4 regions of the Paenibacillus sp. ACRSA genome follow, and region 4 is predicted to be linked to each of the others. Evidence: predicted binding sites of a transcription regulator. Region 4 holds the regulator's gene; each other region holds the start of a gene.
The links. The regulator LexA, encoded in region 4, represses DNA repair genes until DNA is damaged. The targets are predictions, from matches to a motif close to CGAACATATGTTCG.
Positions count from the first base shown of each region.

Region 1: the regulator LexA is predicted to act here: its motif matches at 3,307-3,320, upstream of MH215_RS01930 (YhjD family protein).
Region 2: the regulator LexA is predicted to act here: its motif matches at 2,722-2,735, upstream of addB (helicase-exonuclease AddAB subunit AddB).
Region 3: the regulator LexA is predicted to act here: its motif matches at 3,340-3,353, upstream of recA (recombinase RecA).

Region 1 is NZ_JAKRNP010000001.1:406,042-411,231, forward strand. Features, by position in the region: gene MH215_RS01915 (YitT family protein) at 1-653, opposite strand, end outside; gene MH215_RS01920 (nucleotide-binding protein) at 1,517-2,554, shown strand; gene MH215_RS01925 (hypothetical protein) at 2,551-2,784, shown strand; gene MH215_RS01930 (YhjD family protein) at 3,363-3,746, shown strand; gene cysK (cysteine synthase A) at 4,081-5,031, shown strand.
Region 2 is NZ_JAKRNP010000001.1:690,777-695,966, forward strand. Features, by position in the region: gene addB (helicase-exonuclease AddAB subunit AddB) at 1-2,656, opposite strand, end outside; gene MH215_RS03195 (class I SAM-dependent rRNA methyltransferase) at 2,879-4,258, opposite strand; gene MH215_RS03200 (Na/Pi cotransporter family protein) at 4,827-5,190, shown strand, end outside.
Region 3 is NZ_JAKRNP010000002.1:587,104-592,293, reverse strand. Features, by position in the region: gene MH215_RS07630 (helix-turn-helix domain-containing protein) at 1-17, shown strand, start outside; gene MH215_RS07625 (hypothetical protein) at 91-255, shown strand; gene MH215_RS07620 (YajQ family cyclic di-GMP-binding protein) at 414-905, shown strand; gene pgsA (CDP-diacylglycerol--glycerol-3-phosphate 3-phosphatidyltransferase) at 1,231-1,818, shown strand; gene MH215_RS07610 (competence/damage-inducible protein A) at 1,925-3,181, shown strand; gene recA (recombinase RecA) at 3,423-4,487, shown strand; gene MH215_RS07600 (regulatory protein RecX) at 4,933-5,190, shown strand, end outside.
Region 4 is NZ_JAKRNP010000005.1:72-5,261, reverse strand. Features, by position in the region: gene MH215_RS15755 (HAD family hydrolase) at 1-629, opposite strand, end outside; gene MH215_RS15750 (hypothetical protein) at 658-1,170, opposite strand; gene MH215_RS15745 (DUF896 domain-containing protein) at 1,415-1,624, opposite strand; gene yneA (cell division suppressor protein YneA) at 1,721-2,098, opposite strand; gene lexA (transcriptional repressor LexA) at 2,394-3,020, shown strand; gene MH215_RS15730 (aldehyde dehydrogenase) at 3,142-4,443, opposite strand.

The DNA of each region.
Region 1 (5,190 bases), on a different contig from region 4:
GGCAATTTAACAGCAGAAGTTGTAACAACCGTTCCGCGTGCTGGGATACTCACGACGTACGTAATGACTTTACTCGCAATCCATACGGCCAGAATCGTATATAAAGTTTCTTTTACCGGAAGAAAGAAAAGCGACAATCCTAATACAAATGCATCACTGACGAAGAAAACTGTTCCCAGTTTCCATCCCTTCCAGCGGCTAACCAGTACCGCCAGAATATCGTCTCCACCTGTCGCTCCGCCAAATCGAAGCACAATCCCTGCCCCTACCCCTGTCAACACACCGGATAGAACTGCAGGAATCCACAGGTTCCCATTAAACGACATCACTAGTGTAGAATATCGTTCAAAGCCATCATAGAATAGGGAGAATGCACCTACACCAAGTAGCGCCTGAATCATGAATCTCCAACCCTTAAGGTACCAGGCTAGAATCATGACAGGAATGTCCAGCAGCAGCATGCCAATTGCCGGAGATAAACCTGTTGCGTATTTCCCTAACAGGGCCAGACCGACAAATCCGCCCTCCGATAAATGATTCTGAAAATTAATGTGATAGTAGGCAAACGCCAAAATAAATGTACCGAGCAGCATAATCGCGAGCTTGCCCGCTTCTGTCTTCACTTGTTGCATTGTTAACGATGTTCTCTTCATACAGGTTCCCTCGCAGTTTGTAGGTTGGTTTTTTAGACCGACCGTACCCTGCAAAAGGCAAGCCTGGAAGAAATCATCGTATATGTCCTTCGAATCTTCATTTCCAATCCCCTCTTTCGCAGAGTCAGCCGTTTTTTTTCTACGGTTGGTTTACTCTACAAGGGGCGCTATGTGTATGAGAGATCGTAACGTTTCCAGATCGTCCTTGGGGAGATTGTCCTTCGGGAACTCATGGTATCCTGATCCTTTCTATCTTTTGTTGGTTAGCTGTGCCTGGTTAAACCGAATAGTACCCATACACGAAAAACTACGCTGGCAGAACAATCTTCCGATCGCTGTTATCCCCCAGATTTCTTTGATCCCTTCTCTAAAGGGAGAAATCTTGGTGATAAACGCGAGCACTGCGTTTCTCCAGATTTTTTCTGCCTTCTCCGTTTAACGTGTATTGCATTCTCCAGTCTAAACACCAAAGCTAACTTGCTCGTTCTTCTATTATATAACACCGACGGGAGTGGGTCTAAACAACCGACCCAGCAAAAACGTGCATAAAGCAGGCTCTGTCCTTGATTAACCGTCAAACAGCCACACCAGTACTAGGTTATCTTACTAATCGTGCAACCTGCTCCTTCATTCTATGACCGATGGCCTCAAATATAACTATCCAGTCACCCATCTGTGACAATTTGGGGCTTTTTTTTATCTTTTCGAGAAAAGTAAAGGAATCAATCACTCGTCATACATACACTGTAGCAAATGTATTTTTAATGATTTGGCAAAAGGTGCAGACGTTTTCCAGACTTACTCTGCTTTTTATGGTATAATATAACAATTGAATCCCACTACCGTTTAAGCGAGGCGGATTGATGAAAACGTTAAAGCCAAGAGTGTTTATTGGCTGCTCGCTGGAAGCGAAGCCGATTGCAGCAGCAGTACACGAAAACTTGCGTTTCTCGGCCGAGGTTACCCCTTGGTACTCTGGGGTTTTTAATCCAAGCAGTTATACAATGGATGATTTGGAAGCAGAAGTACGTACAACCGATTTTGCCATTTTTATCTTCCATCCAGATGATATATCCAAAATCCGCGGAAAGTACTACGCCTCGGTTCGTGATAATACAATGCTGGAAATGGGTTTGTTTATGGGACGTCTGGGACGAAAACGTATTTTTTTCATTCTTCCTGAGGATATTACAGATATCAAGGACGCTGCAAAAGTCGAAGGATTACGTATGCCTACAGATCTACTGGGGTTAAATCCATTGGTATATGAAATTCGATCAGATGGAAAATGGGCTCCCGCCGTCTCGGTCGCTTGTTCCAAAATTGCGGACAGCATTGAAGAACAGGGACGCTGGAGCGATCCTGAGATGGAGCGAATTATTGAGAAACACAAACTAACCGAAGGAGAGGCTCGGGTGCAGCTGCTCAAGCTGCTGCGATTCTTTAGGGAATTGCTGCGCACCCGCAGAGCAGATGACAAGATGCTGGAGCGAATGAGCGACGCATTGCGAACTGCCTTTGTATCTCAATCTCCATTCGCTGTTAGAGGTACAGCCATCTACCGTACAGATGACCGTGGTTATATAGAGCAATTATGTGGTAATGTTGGGGAACCGGGAAGAAAATATGACTTATCTGCTAATGATGACAAACAACCTGATGATCCAAAACGAATACTAGTCATTGATTCTTACCGCGAAAATAAAATCAAAATCAATCTATACGACGATTACCTTGAGAAAGAATATCTGCTATGCTATCCTGTAGCCAAGAGGTATGTCATTACGGTGCATATCATTGGCCATATTGAAGCGGATGAGGCGGTATTCCAGCAGATTGACCTTCAAAACCGTCAACTGTTCAACGCCATCAACGATTTGTTAGGAGGCGACCCGGAATGAGACCGGAAATGAAAAAAATAAGCAAGCGCTGGGGCAGCGAGAAAAAGGTACGCCTCAGTTCTGCGCCTGAATCATCACGACCGGTTCCGGAACCTAAGGAAGAGGAACGTTTCCACAAACCGGCCGTGCCACTCATTACAATTGGTCCTTCTCTGAAGGGTAAAGAACGACCTTATAAGGTCATTTTGGAAAAAGAAGCTCTTTACGAGAAACCACAATATCTTGCTTAAACTCTCGCTTGTAGCATTGTATTCAAGTCCGAACATATCATTTGACTGCCGCTGAATCGGCAGTATTTCACAGGCTCTGCCGCCCAAGGCAGAGCTTTTTTATTGCTTACTACCTACGACTTCAGAAGCTTAACAAAATCTCACCTTATCTGGGATTCCTCCGCATCATCCTTGTTTATTTCGAAGTATTGATTTGTTTCTAATGTTCCTATTGTCATTTCTATATCGCAATATCATTTCATATATTACTGATTTCACTTTATAATCTACTCCATCAATTTAAAAAAACTTACTTCGTTAAACATCATCAGGCTCAGTTACTCATGCCCTTATGTTTCCTTCTGCACGCCAAAATTATACCTTATTTTGGAGTGAGCCTGTCCCTTCTCTCATCTCCGAATCACCTTCTAATGGACTCTTGCACATTTAGTCAGATCTCAACAGCTATCCATCGTGTCTGCCTGCTTCCAATAATTCTCTGTTGTAATACGTATCTATATTGCATATATTGATTATAATATAAGAACATACGTTCTGTAAATAAAAAAATTCCAATTATAGGATAAGGAAGTGAACTTATGTCATCCTCTCCTTCCGCCCCATCCCCTGCGGATGAGGACCACCGCCTAATTAAAGGTCTCGTTGTTCGCACATTGCTTCTTGATGTACTTGAACGGGATATTCACACACTAGATACGTTACTGCTGAAGATGCCCGAGGTATACATCCTCTCGTTAACGAACATTCAGAATAATGTACTTCAAGAAATGCTGCACCTTCGTCAACAGATGAGAACACGCGGAGTGAAAGTGCTGGAGGAAAAAAGGCAAGCTGAGGGGATCGAAACTGTGTACCTATGTAGAGGATACTGGCAACGGTTCTATATGTTATGGACATTTGCACGCAATGAAGTGAAAAAAGAGCTTAGTCGCCATCTACAAACGGATCTAACGCAATCTTGATGAATACATACAGAGGGTAGATTCTCTGGACATTTTAATAACAGGGGATCTGCCCACCTGTTCTTCTTTTCCCTTTACACGTACCGCTTATACGCTTCTCCCCCTCCTGAGGCTTCAGCTCGACTTAACTAGTTTAACCAAATAGGTTGACCTCTCAAGGTTGCTTTCATTAAGATGGAAATAGAACATATCCAACCATTCCAATAAGACATGAATTCAAATCGTTTGTGTACAAAACAACAAACCCAGCAGCTTATTGGCGGACAGACTTAACTAGTGGAATGACATTTATTTCTCGACATATCCTAACGTTATCAATCAAGGAGTTGTACTTATGGATTCAAACTCTATACAACCATCAAAACAATATACAGGAATTGCCGCCGATGTCACCGAGCTCATCGGTAACACCCCTGCTGTCAAGCTGAGCCGGCTCACGGGCAGCGATTCTGCCGAGGTGTACGTTAAACTGGAGTATTTTAATCCAAGTGGAAGTGTTAAAGATCGTGCGGCCTACAACCTGATTTACCAGGCTGAACAAGCCGGGCTGTTGCTTCCTGGAGCAACCATCATTGAACCAACCAGCGGCAATACGGGGATTGGCCTTGCAATGAATGCGGCAGCCAAAGGCTACAAAGCCATTCTGATCATGCCTGATAATATGTCGAAGGAACGTATTAACATCCTTAAGGCATATGGCGCAGAAGTCGTGCTTACTCCAGCTGCCGAGCGGATGCCTGGTGCTATTCGCAAAGCGAAAGAGATCCATGCCAGCTTGCCCGGAAGCTTCATTCCACAACAATTCGAGAATCAGGCAAACCCTGATATTCATCGCATCACCACCGCTCCTGAGATTATAGAGCAAATGGACGGGCAGTTGGATGCATTCATCGCGACGGCTGGAACAGGTGGTACAATTACAGGCACTGGAGAAGAATTACGTAAACAATTGCCTGGCATCCGCATCTATGCAGTGGAGCCCAAAGGTTCACCCGTGCTGTCCGGCGGCGAGCCTGGACCGCACAAGCTTGTCGGTACAAGTCCGGGGTTCATTCCGGATATTCTCAATACCGACATATGGGATGCCATCATCCAAGTGTCCGATGAGGACGCACTGGATACGATGCGGCAGCTTGCTGCCCGTGAAGGGCTACTGCTTGGCCCTTCATCTGGGGCTTCGGTGTGGGCTGCCCTTCGCATCGCGAAGGAATTGGGGCAAGGACACCGGGTGCTCTGCATTGCGCCGGATACCGGGGAACGGTATTTGAGCATGGGTATTTTTTAACACATCAACAATCTGTACACATAGCAAAAAAACGCGAATTGACGTACTTTCACAGAAAGGAGACAGACTGTGTTGGAATGCACCCCTAAGAATGGTTATTGAGAAAACCTCTGATTTTAGCAGGGTTTAATCAATGAACGTCTAGAGGGTGCATTTTTT
Region 2 (5,190 bases), on a different contig from region 4:
AACCATACCGTTTGGTGCTAAGCAAAATTTCTCCTTGAAGCTGTGGAGCAATCTGCTCCACCGTCTGCTCTGCCTCGTGTCGGCATTGCTCTGGCGATAAACTCCCCCAGCTACGATTTTCTTCACGCAAGCGCATCGCCAACTGACTGAGTGCAGCATGAAATAATTGACCGATATCTGGCGCTTGAAGACGGTAAAGCTGGCGATCCTTCAAGCGTAATCCATGAGAAGCAAAGTGAGAGAATGGGCATGCTACAAACCGTTCCATCCTGGAGACACTTGTGCGAACTTCCGTACCATACAATCTCCGACTTGTGGATGTACGAAGCGGTAACGCCCGGTTGCGATAAAAGACGGATCCCAGCAAGCGATTCAATAGCGGTTTGCTGCGCTCTTGCGAAGCATGCCAGTTATACACTGCCCACCATAATTCTGGAATGTCCTCACCGCGGCGCCATCTGCGCAATTGTCCAATTAACGTAGATAAGCTCTGTTCCGGATGACGAACATAGGCCCAATGATTCTGTAAAGCTACTGATCCCTGAGGTTCAGTCAGAAGAGGCTGCTCCTGTTTGCCAAACATGTTCCGCACATGTCTTACAATCTCCGAAGGAAGCAGCGACTTCCCTTCATCATCCGCGACAGGGTAACTTAGCCACAGTTGGTCACTAGCTGATGTTAAGGCTGTATAGATCAGAAAACGCTCGTCCAGCATTTGTCTGGTTGCTCCAGGTCCCAGAGGCAGACCTCTTTCTGTTAACAAAAGTCGCTCCTGCTCAGTCAATACACCATCCTCTTGAGGTACAGCCGGTAGTTCTCCATCCACTGCCCCAAGAATAAATACATACTTGATATCCTGCAGACGCGTCCGATCCATCGAACCAACCAACACCTGATCCAATGCAGGTGGAACCAGACCCAATTTAAGCTCCGTTAGTCCTGTCTCAATTAATCCAGCAAACAAATCCAAGTCCAGTCGCTCGGCTCCCATCATATCGACCATCTGATCAAGCAGATCTAGAACGGCTCCCCACATTTGTCGATGCTCGCGTGAACGTTCCGGATCACCTTGAGCGGTGGCCTCGGTGGACATCGACTCCAGCTTCCATGGAATCTCCGCATCTTCAAGTAAATGGTATAATGCAGCACACTGTTCCTTGGCTGTCTTTGCCTTGCTCATTCGCTTCTCAAAAGCACCCATTGGATCTGTAATAACCGTGCGGCACTTTTCCATCAACGATAACATTTGTTCACGTCCGCGGCTCCGATTATCCTGACCGTTGTCCTCCAGCGACAAGCTAGGCACATACTTCCAAGGTTTGCCGTCTGTCCAGCGGTATCCGTGAATACCACAAGCTAGGATGTAATTCTCGAGTTGATCCATGTCCTCACGGCTCACTGAACCATCACGAGGCAGGAGGAGATCTGTTTTGACACAACGAAACACATCTTCGTATCGCCAGCGACGACGAACAACATCCAGTGCTGAACGAATAAACTCTGCGAGCGGATGATGCAGCTCACTTCGTCTGCGATCCAAGAAGACAGGGATGTTATAATCTCGGAACAACGGCTCGGCAATATCTGCATAAGCATCTAACTGACGAACCAACACAGCCATCTCACGGTAACGAGCACCCTCATCTTGAGCCAAACGTCTCATTTCCCGTAGCGCACCTTCCAGTTCTGCACGACGGTTCTCGGCTGCGTACAACTTAATACCAGAATCGCGCCCGTCACTTCTCCAGCGAACTCTACGATCGAACCCCGCTTCCAAATGCGCTAATCCCGGGCTTCCTTCATATCTTGGAGCAACCTCTGGCTGAAGAATCAACGTTTCGCTTGGCACATCTAAATCATCAGCCATACCTTTGAGACGTGCATAAGCACTCGCTGTGGGATAGAACAGATCCAAATCGTTAGGAAGTGCACCATGCTCGTATGGGCGATCTAACGTCAATGCAATCGTAACATTAGAAGACTGCAACATCAGTCTTCCAATCACACTCAGTTCCTGTGGAGTGAATCCCTGAAATCCATCAATCCAAATCTGAGAATCTTGCAGCATCGTGCCTTCAGATAACCGTTCAGTCAATTCGCTAAGCGTATCTTCATCATCAATGTAGAGATCCGTTAATTCCTGTTCATAATCACGATATATTAAAAGCAGATCATGAAGCTTATCTCCCAATATCGGTGCTGACGAAGAGGCATTCCACATGGAAACTCCGTCTCCCAGCGATGCAGGATCAAGCTCATAACGTTTAAATTCACCATATAGGTTGTTCAGATGACTAATAAAGCCTAATTGGCTGCTTGAAGCACCAAATAATTTCAACTCTTCCTTACGCCGTTGCAGTACTTTATAGAGCAGCATCTTCTTACCTTCAGCACCGATTGGAATACGCGCCGAACCACCAGCCTCCTGCATGACACGGTAAGCTAGTCTTCGGAAACCAAGCACTTCAGCGCGCATAGATCCTTTGATCATGCCAGAAGAGACGAGTGCTTGCTCTGTACGGAATGAACTCTGTTCAGGTACTAGTAAAATAAGGGGATTCCCCTGTGGCTCCTGTTGAAGCAGGGTAGTAATTTCCCGGGTAACCAGGGCACTCTTGCCACTGCCTGCCCGGCCAATAACGAAGCGTACGGACATGTCTAATCCTCCAAATCATCACGAACAAGATTTTAATTCTCAGTATACCATACCTGACTCGGTTCGGAACATACGTTTGCCACTATTCGGCAGCATCGGAAACATCTCCATAAGCATAACAAAAAGGCCTACAGCTATATAACTGCAGACCTCCAACTTGATGTTGATATGATTGTTGATACAAAATAATTGGTCGTTTAAATGCTCATGTGACTGACTACATTACTTTGTTTTACTGCGAACCTCGAAGATCGCAAATTTTAGATAGTGTCCTTCATCTACACCCAAAATCTGTGGATGATCCTTGCCTGCTGCCTTCCACTCAATGAGGCGAAGTACTTTGCCAGCATCTTCAGCCGCATCTGCGATGGTTTCGAGGAAAAGGTCTGGACGCATGTGATATGAACAGCTCGCCGTTACAAGATATCCACCCTCATTGACGAGTTTCATACCATGAAGATTGATGTCCTTGTATCCACGGCATGCACCTTTGACTGCTGATTTCGTTTTGGCAAACGCCGGTGGGTCAAGGATAACCACGTCAAACGATTTACCTCCGCCAGCAGCGATTGCTTTGGAAGTGTCTACTTTTTGCTCGCCTGCACGTGCACGGACATTCCGATCTTCAAGTCCTTTAACCTGTTCACGCAGGTATTGGAAAGCATCCGCTACGACAAATTCAACTCGATCAGTGAATCCGTTCAACTCCACATTCGTTCTAGCACTTTCGATCGCATGCTCTGAAATGTCCAGACAAGTTACTTTCTTCGCTCCATACTTACAAGCATTCAACGTGAAGCTGCCTGTATGAGAGAAACACTCCAGTACCGTCGCACCATCCCAGTAAGGGAATGTTACAACTTTACCACTTTTGTTAACAGGCAACCATTGTTCACTTCCATCCTGCTCCACTTGTTCAAGACGGATACCGCTTTTGTAGCCCCAGCCCTTCATTAAGGGTTCGATCGCTGCACGGTTCTCACGCTGATCGAAGAAATAGCCTGTTTTCTGACCTTCCACGATATCTACTTTAATGAGCAAACCGTTCTCTGTTACAGTCACATGACGTGGGCACTCTCCATAAAGATGACCTTTGGTCTGCTCCAAGCCTTCTAGCTCACGAATAGACACATCGCTCCGCTCGTAAATGCCTTCAGGCTGCATCACTTCAATCAGAGCTTGGACAATCGCCTCACGACAACGATCCATCCCGAGTGTCAATAGCTGTACCACAAGTACGCTGCCGAAGCGGTCAACGATCAACCCAGGTAAAAAGTCCGCTTCACCATAAACCAAGCGATACGCTTCTCCGTCTTGGATGAAACGTTCACGATGGCGTAAGCAATCCTGGAAACGTGCTGTAAAGAACGCCGTATCCATCTGAGCAAAATCTAATGGTTGGTAGGATACAACCCGTACGGTAATTTGTGATGCAGGATTGTAATACCCTGTCGCCAGGTAGCGACCTTGATGATTTAATACATTAACTAGATCTCCAGGCTCTGGATTTCCGTCAACTGAGGCAATTTCATTGTTAAAGATCCATGGATGTGCATGTTCCAGCCGCTTTTTGCGACTGCGTTCTAGGGTAACCGATGGCAAGGTAAATCCACTTCCTTATTAGTTAGTTGTTGAAAAGATAGGTTTAGTGCAAAGGGAGACGCTCCGGGGACGGATCGGTCTTTCGATCGCTGTTATCCCCAGATTTTTTGAATTCCCTTTCTCAAAAGGGAAAATCCGGGGATAAGCTTATGCTTCCGATGTAGCTTTCTTATAGAAAGCTTTTAGGCGAGCGCTTCGCTTCTTCAGATCCGATTCCGTCCCCTCCGCTCCGTTTGCACATATCTCCGTATCTTTTGAATATGGCGGTACGTATGGGTAGACCCTTGACTGATGGCTGTTTTCTTTATCAGTTCCCCTTTTTTAAAAGGGAACTGATAAAGAAAAGGCGCTCGCTTCGCTTATTTTAGTACCTTTTCGTCTGTTTCGCTCCGATTGTACGGACTCCGTATCTTTGGAATAGCTGTGCCGTAGCAAACCACTAAAATATTGCTACCAGCGACTTGGTCTTTTGATCTCTTCACACTGTAATTTCTCATGCTTGTCATGGTTGTCCTTCCTTCCTCATAAGATGAAGGTAAGAGCAATGCAGGAAGGAATGAGGTTACGGATGTTCAGAGAAGTTGTGTTTCCTTTATTATATGGGCTTGTTATCTTCTTTGCTGGCATGAAGGTCATGGAAATGTCGCTACAGCGCATGGCTGGACCTATGCTCGCCGGGTGGCTTAATCGCGCCACTTCTGCCCCCTGGAAAGGGATGGCTTTCAGTGCAGGCGCAACTGCACTGCTTCAGAGCAGTACCGCTGTTACCGTGCTCACCATTGGTCTTGCCAATGCAAGAATCATCACCTATGGGCGCACGCTTGGGATTATTTTAGGTACAAATATCGGGACCTGTTTAACCACCGAACTTGTTGGATTGCAGATTGGACGCGCTGCACTACCTCTACTCGTTCTTTCCCTGCTTGGCTGGG
Region 3 (5,190 bases), on a different contig from region 4:
CAGCCACTGGCGAATAACCGAAGTCACTGCGGGGGACACTAATGTTGTCTTAACTTGCAGTTAATCTTCGGTAAAGCGAGGTGGAAGGCTATGACAGTCAGCTGGATCGTAACAGGTTTAGGGATTATTGTCAGCCTCCTGGGGTACTATTTAACCCCGAGCGCTTGGGGTTACGGAATTTTGGGCTTTGGACTTGCACATGTGATTTTGGGTGTGCTTGATATGTTCAGACAACCAAACCGCAGCAGGTATTAAGCTATAAGACAACAGTAAGAAAAAGCATTCTTGATCAGCCAATCATGGAGGGTCAAGAATGCTTTTTCTGTTGTTTATCTTCTCTAAAATTAGACTTTTCAATAGGGTATCCTCTATAATGTTACACAGAACATATGATAACTGAAAGGGTGACCGGTTTGAGTTCAGAAAATTCTTTTGATATCGTGTCCAAGATGGACTTGCAGGAACTGACTAATGCCGTAACACAAACGGAAAAGGAAATAGGCACACGTTATGATTTCAAGGGGAGCAAGAGTAGCTTGAAATTGGATAAGGATGCTCTAACAATTGTGTCTGATGACGAGACCAAGCTCAAGTCTGTCATTGATGTGTTACAATCGAAGATGGCTAAACGAGGGCTGCCGCTGAAGAACATTGATTATGGCAAGGTTGAACCAGCTTCTTCGGGAACCGTTCGTCAACGTCTGAGCTTCAAACAAGGAATTGACCAGGATATTGCTAAAAAAATCAATATTTTGATCCGTGATTCCAAGATGAAGGTGAAGAGCCAGATTCAGGGTGATCAACTACGGGTAACTGGAAAAAGTAAGAATGATTTGCAAGCGGTAATGCAATTGTTGAATGGTGCAAATCTGCCACTAGATCTGCAGTATACCAACTTTAAATAAGCCATACGTTCAGGGCGCTTGAAATTTACAAGCGTTTTTTGACACTGCAATGGGCGTATATTATACTAAGTGTGCATTGCTGGCAATCCATCATATTAGCCCAGTCATCATCGTTTGCTGACTTTGTGATATGCAGTACATTTTCTGGAAGTCACCGGAACGTTTTAAACGCTTTTACGTTTGAACGGTGGACTTTATTTTTTGCGTTTTTTACATAGTGAGGTATGTTGCTGAAGTGGCCTGTACAAATTACAAGTTTCTGATGATGCGTCTGGGATAAAGATGAGTGTTTGGAGTTATTGGAGGATAAGAGGGAGGGCGTCTTGTGAATTTACCCAACCGGATTACGCTTGCACGAATTTGCTTAATCCCTTTTTTGATGGTGTTTCTGCTTGTGGATTTTCCATTTTATCCAGAGCCGTTGCAGCTTGGAAGCTTTTCGCTTCCTTATAATCAATTGATTGCGGCTGTAATTTTTCTCATTGCAGCAAGTACAGATGGAATCGATGGTTACTTGGCACGTAAGAACAATATGGTTACTAATCTTGGCAAGCTGCTTGATCCTTTGGCAGACAAGCTGTTGGTGACTGCTGTACTCATTTCGCTCGTAGAAATGGGCAAGTTAGATTCCTGGATCGCTGTCGTGATTATCAGCCGCGAATTTGCAGTCACAGGTCTCCGCCAGATTGCATTGCTGGATGGATCTGTTGTAGCGGCAAGCAATTGGGGCAAACTAAAAACCGTTGTGCAAATTGTAGCTATTGTACTGCTTCTGCTGAATAATTTCCCGTTCTCTTACACAGGGGTTCATGTGGATGTTATCGCAGTGTGGGCTGCAGCGATTATAACAATCTGGTCAGGAATTGATTATTTTATTAAAAACAAAAACTTGCTTAATTTATCAAAAGCGTAATCGTTCCGGAAAACGGGTAATTTAGAAGGAACAATTTGTACTAAGGGCAATAGGAAAACATCCTATTGCCCTTTGAATACTCACAGCGTGCACAGGAGGATACAGAATGAAGGCAGAAATCATTGCGGTTGGCACAGAGCTATTGCTTGGACAGATTGTGAATACCAATGCGAGATATTTGTCTCGCGAATTAGCCGCGATCGGAATTGATGTGTATTTCCAAACAGTTGTTGGGGACAATCTAAGTCGCCTTAGTGAAGCAATCCGCATTGCTCAGAGTCGTGCAGATGTCATTTTATTTTCCGGTGGCATAGGGCCAACACAGGATGATCTAACTAAGGATGCATTGGCTGAAGTGTTAGGTCGTAAGCTGCATATAGATCGACTAGCGATGGACAAAATAGAAGGATTTTTCAGGGACCGAAATGTTACGATGACCGAGAATAATCGCCGTCAGGCTATTGTTATTGAAGGGGGAACACCTCTAGCTAACGAGACGGGGCTTGCAGCGGGAAATGCCATCTCGGACAATGGAAAACACTATGTAGTTATGCCTGGGCCGCCTAAAGAGCTGATTCCTATGTTTGAGCAGGAGGTTAAGCCATGGCTCTTCCAACATGTTCTGACAGAAGAGATGCCGATCTATTCCAGAATGCTGAAGTTTGCAGGTATAGGGGAGTCGGCTTTGGAGGATCGTCTGCTTGACCTGATCGACGGACAGACAGACCCTACGATTGCACCATATGCAAGCGAAGGGGAGGTTACTGTGCGTGTCTCTACCAAAGCACCGAATGAGGGAGAGGCGCAGGTTAAGCTGGATGCGATGGAAGTTCAGATTCGTGAGCGTTTGCCAGAGCATCTGTACGCCAATGAGGATGTGCCTATTGAGTATACGATCGTTACGATGATGGCTGATATGGGTCTGACTCTTAGTGCTGCTGAGAGCTGCACAGGCGGGCTTGTCATGCAGAGCCTGACATCCATTCCAGGCAGTGCGGCTATTCTTAAAGGTGGAATTGTATGTTATTCCAATGAGATGAAAGAAAAATTGCTGAACGTTCCTCATGATTATCTTGAGGGTGAAGATGCGCCCGGAGCGGTAAGTCCTGAGGTTGCTAAAGTATTGGCAGAGCAGGTGCGCATGATTGGTGATGCTAACTTTGGATTAGCTGTTACAGGTGTCGCAGGGCCGGGTTATTCTGAGCGTAAGCCACCTGGTCTTGTCTTCATTGCTCTAGCTGAGCGCGGCAAAGAGACGGAAATCCATGAATTACGTATTAACGGTAATCGGGAAACGGTTCGCATCCGTTCGACCAAATCTATCTTGTACCGATTGTGGCGCAAGCTTGTTGAACTAGATTAGTTCTTCCGCTTGGTTTGCTTTTGCAGTGCAAAACAGGTATAATTTTAACAGACGGAAGAACCGTAGAATCAGGCACTGTAGCCTTGTTTACGGTTCTTTTTTCTGTTTAATTCCAGGTTTTCTTGAGGAAGAGGCGCCTCGGCCTTTACAAAAAAAAACGAATGTATGTTCGAAAAAAAGCTTGGCAAACGTGTTAAAACAAGGTATCATTATCTTATAAACAGTAAAGGGTGTGAGCATATTGTCAGACCGTCGTGCCGCGCTTGATATGGCGCTCCGTCAAATAGAGAAGCAATTTGGTAAAGGATCCATCATGAAACTGGGTGAGTCGACCCACATGCAAGTGGAAATAATTCCCAGTGGTTCCTTGGCTCTGGATATTGCATTAGGAACAGGCGGCTTGCCTAAAGGCCGGATTGTTGAAATATATGGACCTGAATCTTCTGGTAAAACAACTGTAGCACTACATGCGATTGCTGAAGTGCAAAAAGTAGGAGGACAAGCTGCATTTATCGATGCCGAGCATGCTCTTGACCCCCAATATGCAAGTAAGCTTGGTGTTAACATTGATGAATTGCTTCTGTCTCAGCCAGATACGGGTGAGCAAGGGCTTGAAATTGCAGAAGCACTCGTTCGCAGTGGTGCTGTGGATATTGTCGTTATTGACTCCGTTGCTGCATTGGTACCAAAAGCTGAAATTGAAGGCGAAATGGGGGATTCCCATGTTGGTTTGCAGGCACGTCTGATGTCACAGGCGTTGCGTAAATTGTCGGGTGCAATCAGCAAATCCAAAACAATCGCAATCTTCATTAACCAGCTTCGTGAAAAAGTTGGGGTTATGTTTGGTAACCCTGAAACAACACCTGGTGGTCGTGCCTTGAAATTCTACTCCACAGTTCGCTTGGATGTTCGTCGGATTGAAAGTATCAAGTCAGGCAATGACATCATCGGGAACCGTACACGTATAAAAGTGGTTAAGAATAAAGTAGCACCACCGTTTAAACAAGCTGAAGTTGATATCATGTACGGTGAGGGTATCTCTAGAGAAGGTAGTATCATTGACATTGGTACAGAACTGGATATCGTTAACAAAAGTGGTGCATGGTATTCCTATGAGGGCGAGCGTCTAGGACAAGGTCGCGAAAATGCGAAGCAATTCATGAAAGAGCACAAAGAAATTGCCCAAGTAATTGAGCAAAAAATTCGTGAAGCAAGCAATTTAACGACGCTAGTCCCTGCTCCAACGACTGATGATCAGAAAAAAGAAGAAGCAGAAGAACAAGAATTGTTTGAAATTAACGAGTAATGTACTGAACTCCTGAGGCTTGTCTGATTGTGACTTGACTATACACAGGAAATAAGGTTTGTGGCTCGCATTGTCCAACAGCCTCTGTCCCATAGGACAGGGGCTGTTGGCACGCTAACTGTATAAGATATGGCCGGGCTAAACTCCCGGCCTTTTATAATAATATCTGATCTCCTGTAGAGAGCAGAGCTATATAAGTTCAACTAAACTTTTTACACGAGAACGGAGAGGACAGAAATAACGTGAAGAAGCGAAGCGTTCGGCTGAAAGCTTTCTTACAGAAAGCTACATCGGAAGCATAATCTATCCCCGGATTTTCCCTTTGAAGAAGGGAATTCAAAAAATCTGGGGATAACAGTGATCGGAAGGTTATTCTGTCATCGAAGTGACAAGTGTAAACTTCTTTAGTTGAACCTATATAGCAACGATGAAAGGAGATTAAGGCATGGACAAATACGATGAGGATTTATTCGAAGAAGCAGAGTTAACGGGAATCTCCCAATTTCCCGATCATGAGGAGTTGACCATTACACGGGTTGAGCGGTTACTGAAGGGACGAGTGGCGAGATATCGTATCGAGTTCGGTATGCACTCAATTACTGTTCTGGAAGATGTAATGATTAAATATCGGTTGATGCGGGGCAACACATTTATAAAAAAGGATCTTGAGGAAATCATTGTGGCTGATGAGCGCCAACAGACA
Region 4 (5,190 bases):
ATACTCTCTTCAGGTTGAACACCTAATTGATCTAAAGCATACTGAAAGATAGATGGATCAGGTTTACCTTTACCAAAAGAACCAGAGATAATGATTTCATCAAAGAAAGGTACGATCTCAGGAACACCATCTAACTTCTCTTGTTGAAGAGCTGGACAACCATTCGTTAAAAGCAAAAGTTTGAACTTTCCTTGAAGATGACGTAACGTATCCATCGTTTCCTCATAGATATGAGGTCTAGATCTACGCTCTGCCCCAAACTGGGATGCCAATCTGTCCGCAAGATCTTTACGATCCACACCCAATTTCAAGAGACCACGATACCATGAATCCCTACGATACACTGGAGCAAGCTGCTCTAACTGGCGAAACTCCGGTTGATCACCACCTGTGAAGTTAGCCCACAGACCTTCAAATGGGTTAATTCCAATCATCTTGGTGAACGCAAATGTCTCGTAGGATTCATACAGATTCCGTGCTTCATTACGAACAGCTTCTTCAAGTTCAGCCGGATCAACGCCTGTCTCTTGCGCAGCTACAAGACAAGTTTCATGGAAAGCTTCTCTAACACTGCGCTCATCCCATAACAATGTATCATCTAGATCGAACAAAATCGCTTTTAACGTCATTACGGTCATCTTCCCCTTTATGCAGTAATTACTTTTGCTCGTAAGTTTCCACAGTAATCTGATGCGACTTAGCAAATCTCAAAAGACGCTCAGTAATCGCATCTGTATCGTAACGATTCAACAATTTAGTGAATACCCATCTCTTACCACGACCGTTGTGTTCAATGACAACTGAGCCAGGCTCAATTCGGAACTTCACGATATCGTCAACGCCGATCGACCGTTCACGGTTACCTTTGATTGTCGCAATCGTACTGTTTCCAATCTTAAGGTAAGGACGACGAAGGAGAAAGATCACTGCCAAAAATACGTACAGCAGCATAGTAACCCAATCCCAGGTTGTCATTGGAGCTTTCACAAGAAATGTACTCATAAACAGATACAGAAACGCAAGTCCTATCAAGAATATAGGGAACAACAGGCTACGACCTTTAAAAATATCGACTCCTGGTGTACCTGAAACTTGCTGACCACTCTTTTTGCGTTGTTGATTCAACTGCTTAGAATTTTTCCGAACCGTTCTCTCGAACGAACGAGCCATGAGAATCCCCCTTATTGTCTTTGTATCGGCTTACATGACTGTAAACCAAAAGTTCCCTCTTATAAGAAAAACGTCTATCGACGTACTTTCAAAGAAGACAGACCGCGCTCAGCTGAAGTTTTTCTTGCGATAATCGAATTGTTCAGCTTCACTGAAAACTTATAAATTCAATTATCTAAAAAAAACAGCATTCTCAAAATAACAGTAAGAAACCTAAATATCATAATGACATCATTAGGTTTCTCTAGTGTTTGAGTTTGCCTTGGCGGCCTTGATCCTTCTCATCATCCACAATTTCAATGGAATCCAACTGTTGTCTGAAATTGCTACGGATGTTGTTCAAATAAATTTCTCTAAGTTTAGCACGCTCAGCAAGCTCTTCCTCTGATAAACCAGTAGATTTTTGTTTGCGAGCCAACTCGTTAATACGTGCTACTAGGCTATCTATATCCAATCTTGTCCCCTCCAAAATTACAAAGTCATATTAACTTTGACATGATCAGGACGGGTTGTCAAGGTCGGTGGTGGCTGGCTGGTTAGAATCTACTCTTTATTGGGAAATCTGGGGCAAAACCAGTACTTGTCCAGCTCGAATTGTAGTCGACTGAAGTTGGTTCACTTGCTTAATTGCTTCTATATATACACGCGTGTCCATGCTTTCCGGTTTGTAATCTACAGAAATACTCCATAACGTATCACCTTCAGAAACTGCAATTTTTCCTCCGGGCAACAAATCGTTCTCATTCCCGGCAAATACAGTGAGCACTGTACTGCATCCAACGATTATAATGAAAGCCGCCAAAGAGAGTTTCAAAATCCAGGTTGGCATCTTCAGCTGTGCGAATGATTTTTGGAAATTACCTATGTTAGTCTTAACCGCTTCGGAATTTACTGGTTCATAAATACTTTGATAAGTTGAATATCTCATTAAAAATCGACCTCCAAACATTTGTTCCTATCTGTTGGAATCAATATAACACGAACATTTGTTTTGTTCAACAACTTTTTTAGAACAATTGTTCGCTTATTTTCCGCTTCATTTCCGACTTAATTCTTCCTCAAGTTGTTCCTTTAGTCGCAAGATGTATTTTCAATGCTTAAAATCCCATCTTTTTGTAGCAATTTTCTTGATTTTATCCCATTTCATTTAGAACTTATGTTTGTACGAACGGAGGTTCTATGTTATAATTTTCCCAAACGTTACTAAATGGGGTTGATACGGTATGTCGAAGATATCCAGCAGGCAACAGGCTATTCTGGAGTTTATACGCAATGAAGTCCGGTTGAAGGGGTATCCTCCTTCCGTACGGGAAATTGGAGAAGCTGTTGGACTAGCTTCCAGCTCTACGGTTCACGGACATTTGGATCGTTTGGAGAAGAAAGGTCTTATTAGAAGAGACCCAACGAAACCAAGAGCTATCGAATTGTTAAGCCAAGAAGAATCAGAGCACTCCCACCAGTTCGCTCACAGCGTTGCTCGCATTCCTGTTGTGGGTAAAGTAACTGCCGGTGTTCCTATCACAGCAACAGAGAACATTGAGGACTACTTCCCTCTTCCTACTCATTATGTAGGCGAACAAAAGGTATTTATGCTTTCTGTCGTAGGAGATAGTATGATTGAAGCAGGTATTGTAAATGGAGACTATGTGATTGTACGTCAACAACAAACTGCTGATAACGGTGATATCGTTGTTGCCATGACTGAGGATGACGAAGCTACAGTGAAAACCTTCTATAAAGAAAAGGATCATATTCGTCTTCAGCCGGAAAATGCCACATTTGAACCGCTACGCTTGAAGCATGTTAGCATCTTAGGTAAAGTTATTGGTCTTTTCCGCGATATTCATTAATAAGGTTTGATTTTCAGTCTTCAATTTCTACACATGAAGTGTAATACACAAAAGAGGCTGTCCTATTGTTTAGGACAACCTCTTTTTATTCGTTACTTTTAACTAATTAAATAGTTGACGATTATTTGCTACGTTTCATAATACTTTTGTGATGGGAGAACACATCAAAGCTTTGCTGTCCATGGTACGAACCCATACCACTTTCCCCCACGCCCCCGAACGGCAGGTAATGCGAAGTCATATGAGATAGCGTATCATTAATACATCCTCCACCAAAGGACACTTGATTCAGAACTTGCTCCTGTAATTGCTCATCTTGTGTGAATAGATATAACGCCAATGGTTTTGGACGACGAACAATCTCATCTAACACGGGTTTAAGATCTTGATAGGTCATGACCGGAAGAATCGGGCCAAAAATCTCTTCTTGCATTATTGCTGAACTCCAGTCAACATCCCCTAATACTGTCGGTTCAATAAGCAGTTGATCACGTTCAGAACGACCACCAATCAGCGCTTTACCATCTTCCAGGAATCTCGACACTCGATCAAAGTTACGGGCATTAACAATGTGTGGGAAATCAGAGTTCTTCATTACGTCATTTCCGAATTTGTCCTGAATCTCTTCTTGAATTAACGCAATCAATGCATCATGCACCTGTTCATGTACAAACAAATAATCTGGTGCTACGCAGGTTTGTCCAGCATTGAGGTATTTACCACGTACAATACGCTGAGCCGTAAGCTTCAGATCCGCATCCTTGTGAACAATGACCGGGCTTTTGCCTCCCAGTTCCAACGTAACCGGAGTCAGATGTTCAGCAGCAGCTTTCATGACGATGCGTCCAACACCCGTGCTACCTGTAAAGAAAATATAATCAAAATGTTCGTTTAATAGCTCCGTGCTTGTCTCAACTTCACCTTCCATGACTGCAATGTACTCTCTAGGAAATACATCCTGAATCAGATCGTAGATCAGATGAGAAACTGTTGGTGTTAATTCAGATGGCTTAATAACGGCACAGTTCCCCGCTGCAATTGCTCCAATAAGTGGCCCAAAAGCGAGTTGGAATGGATAGTTCCAAGGTGCAATGATTAGCGCAACTCCGTACGGTTCAGCATATATGGTACTCACTCCATCAGTTATAGCTTCAGCTGTAGGTACAGATTTAGGCGTAGCCCACTCCGCTAAATGCTCCAATGCAAAATCTAATTCGCCGAGTACGATTCGAATCTCAGAGCCATATCCCTCAGCCTCTGATTTATTCAGATCAGCACGTAATGCATCTAATATGCGCTGCTGATATTTATCGATTGCTGCTCTTAGTTGCTGAAGAGCACGGATACGATATTCTACGTTTTTAGTTTGACCTGTATAGAAAAATGTCCGTTGTTCGGAAACAAGTTGCTTCGCTTGATTCATATTAACATCTCCAATTAATGAGTTTTTTAGTTTTAAAAAATTAAATTGTTCAAAATATAAATGAATTATAACTTATTCATATGGAACTTTCAACATATTAATAGCATTATGCTATTTTACATTAATGATCACTAATCATCCAAGATCATACCTTAAACCTAGGAGCGTAACTATACATATATAAGGCTACTACAACACACAACTATGTACACAGATAAAAGAGTGAAAAATAACATTACTCCTTCCCCTTACATTATGATGCAATATTGATTGCTAATTTGAATATCTACTGTAATCTTTACACTCATACAAGTATTGCTCACAAGTAGTACTTACTACTAACCGATCTTTGATATTTCACTATAAATATACGTAACCAATCGATTGAGTATTTATTTATTTATGTCCCTATGTACTTAAATAAAAAAACCTATCAGCCTTAGGCTATAGGTTGAATTATCCTGTACTATTCAATATGTGATCTTTTCAACAGATCTACGTCCACAGCAGCTGACATCTTTTGTGCAGATGAAACATTCAGATAATACTCTCCAGTTGACCATGACTTTTCATTAGAAAATGTATGTATTTTCCCATCTGCTGGAATCGTACCAGACATTGCCGCATTACCCGTGTTCGATCCGTGGTTTATTGTAAACGTGACTGGCTTTGTGCCTGAGTTTATAAAATCTATTTTTACATGACGGATTGTAATATGAAGTGCGACACCTACTGAAAATAAATAAA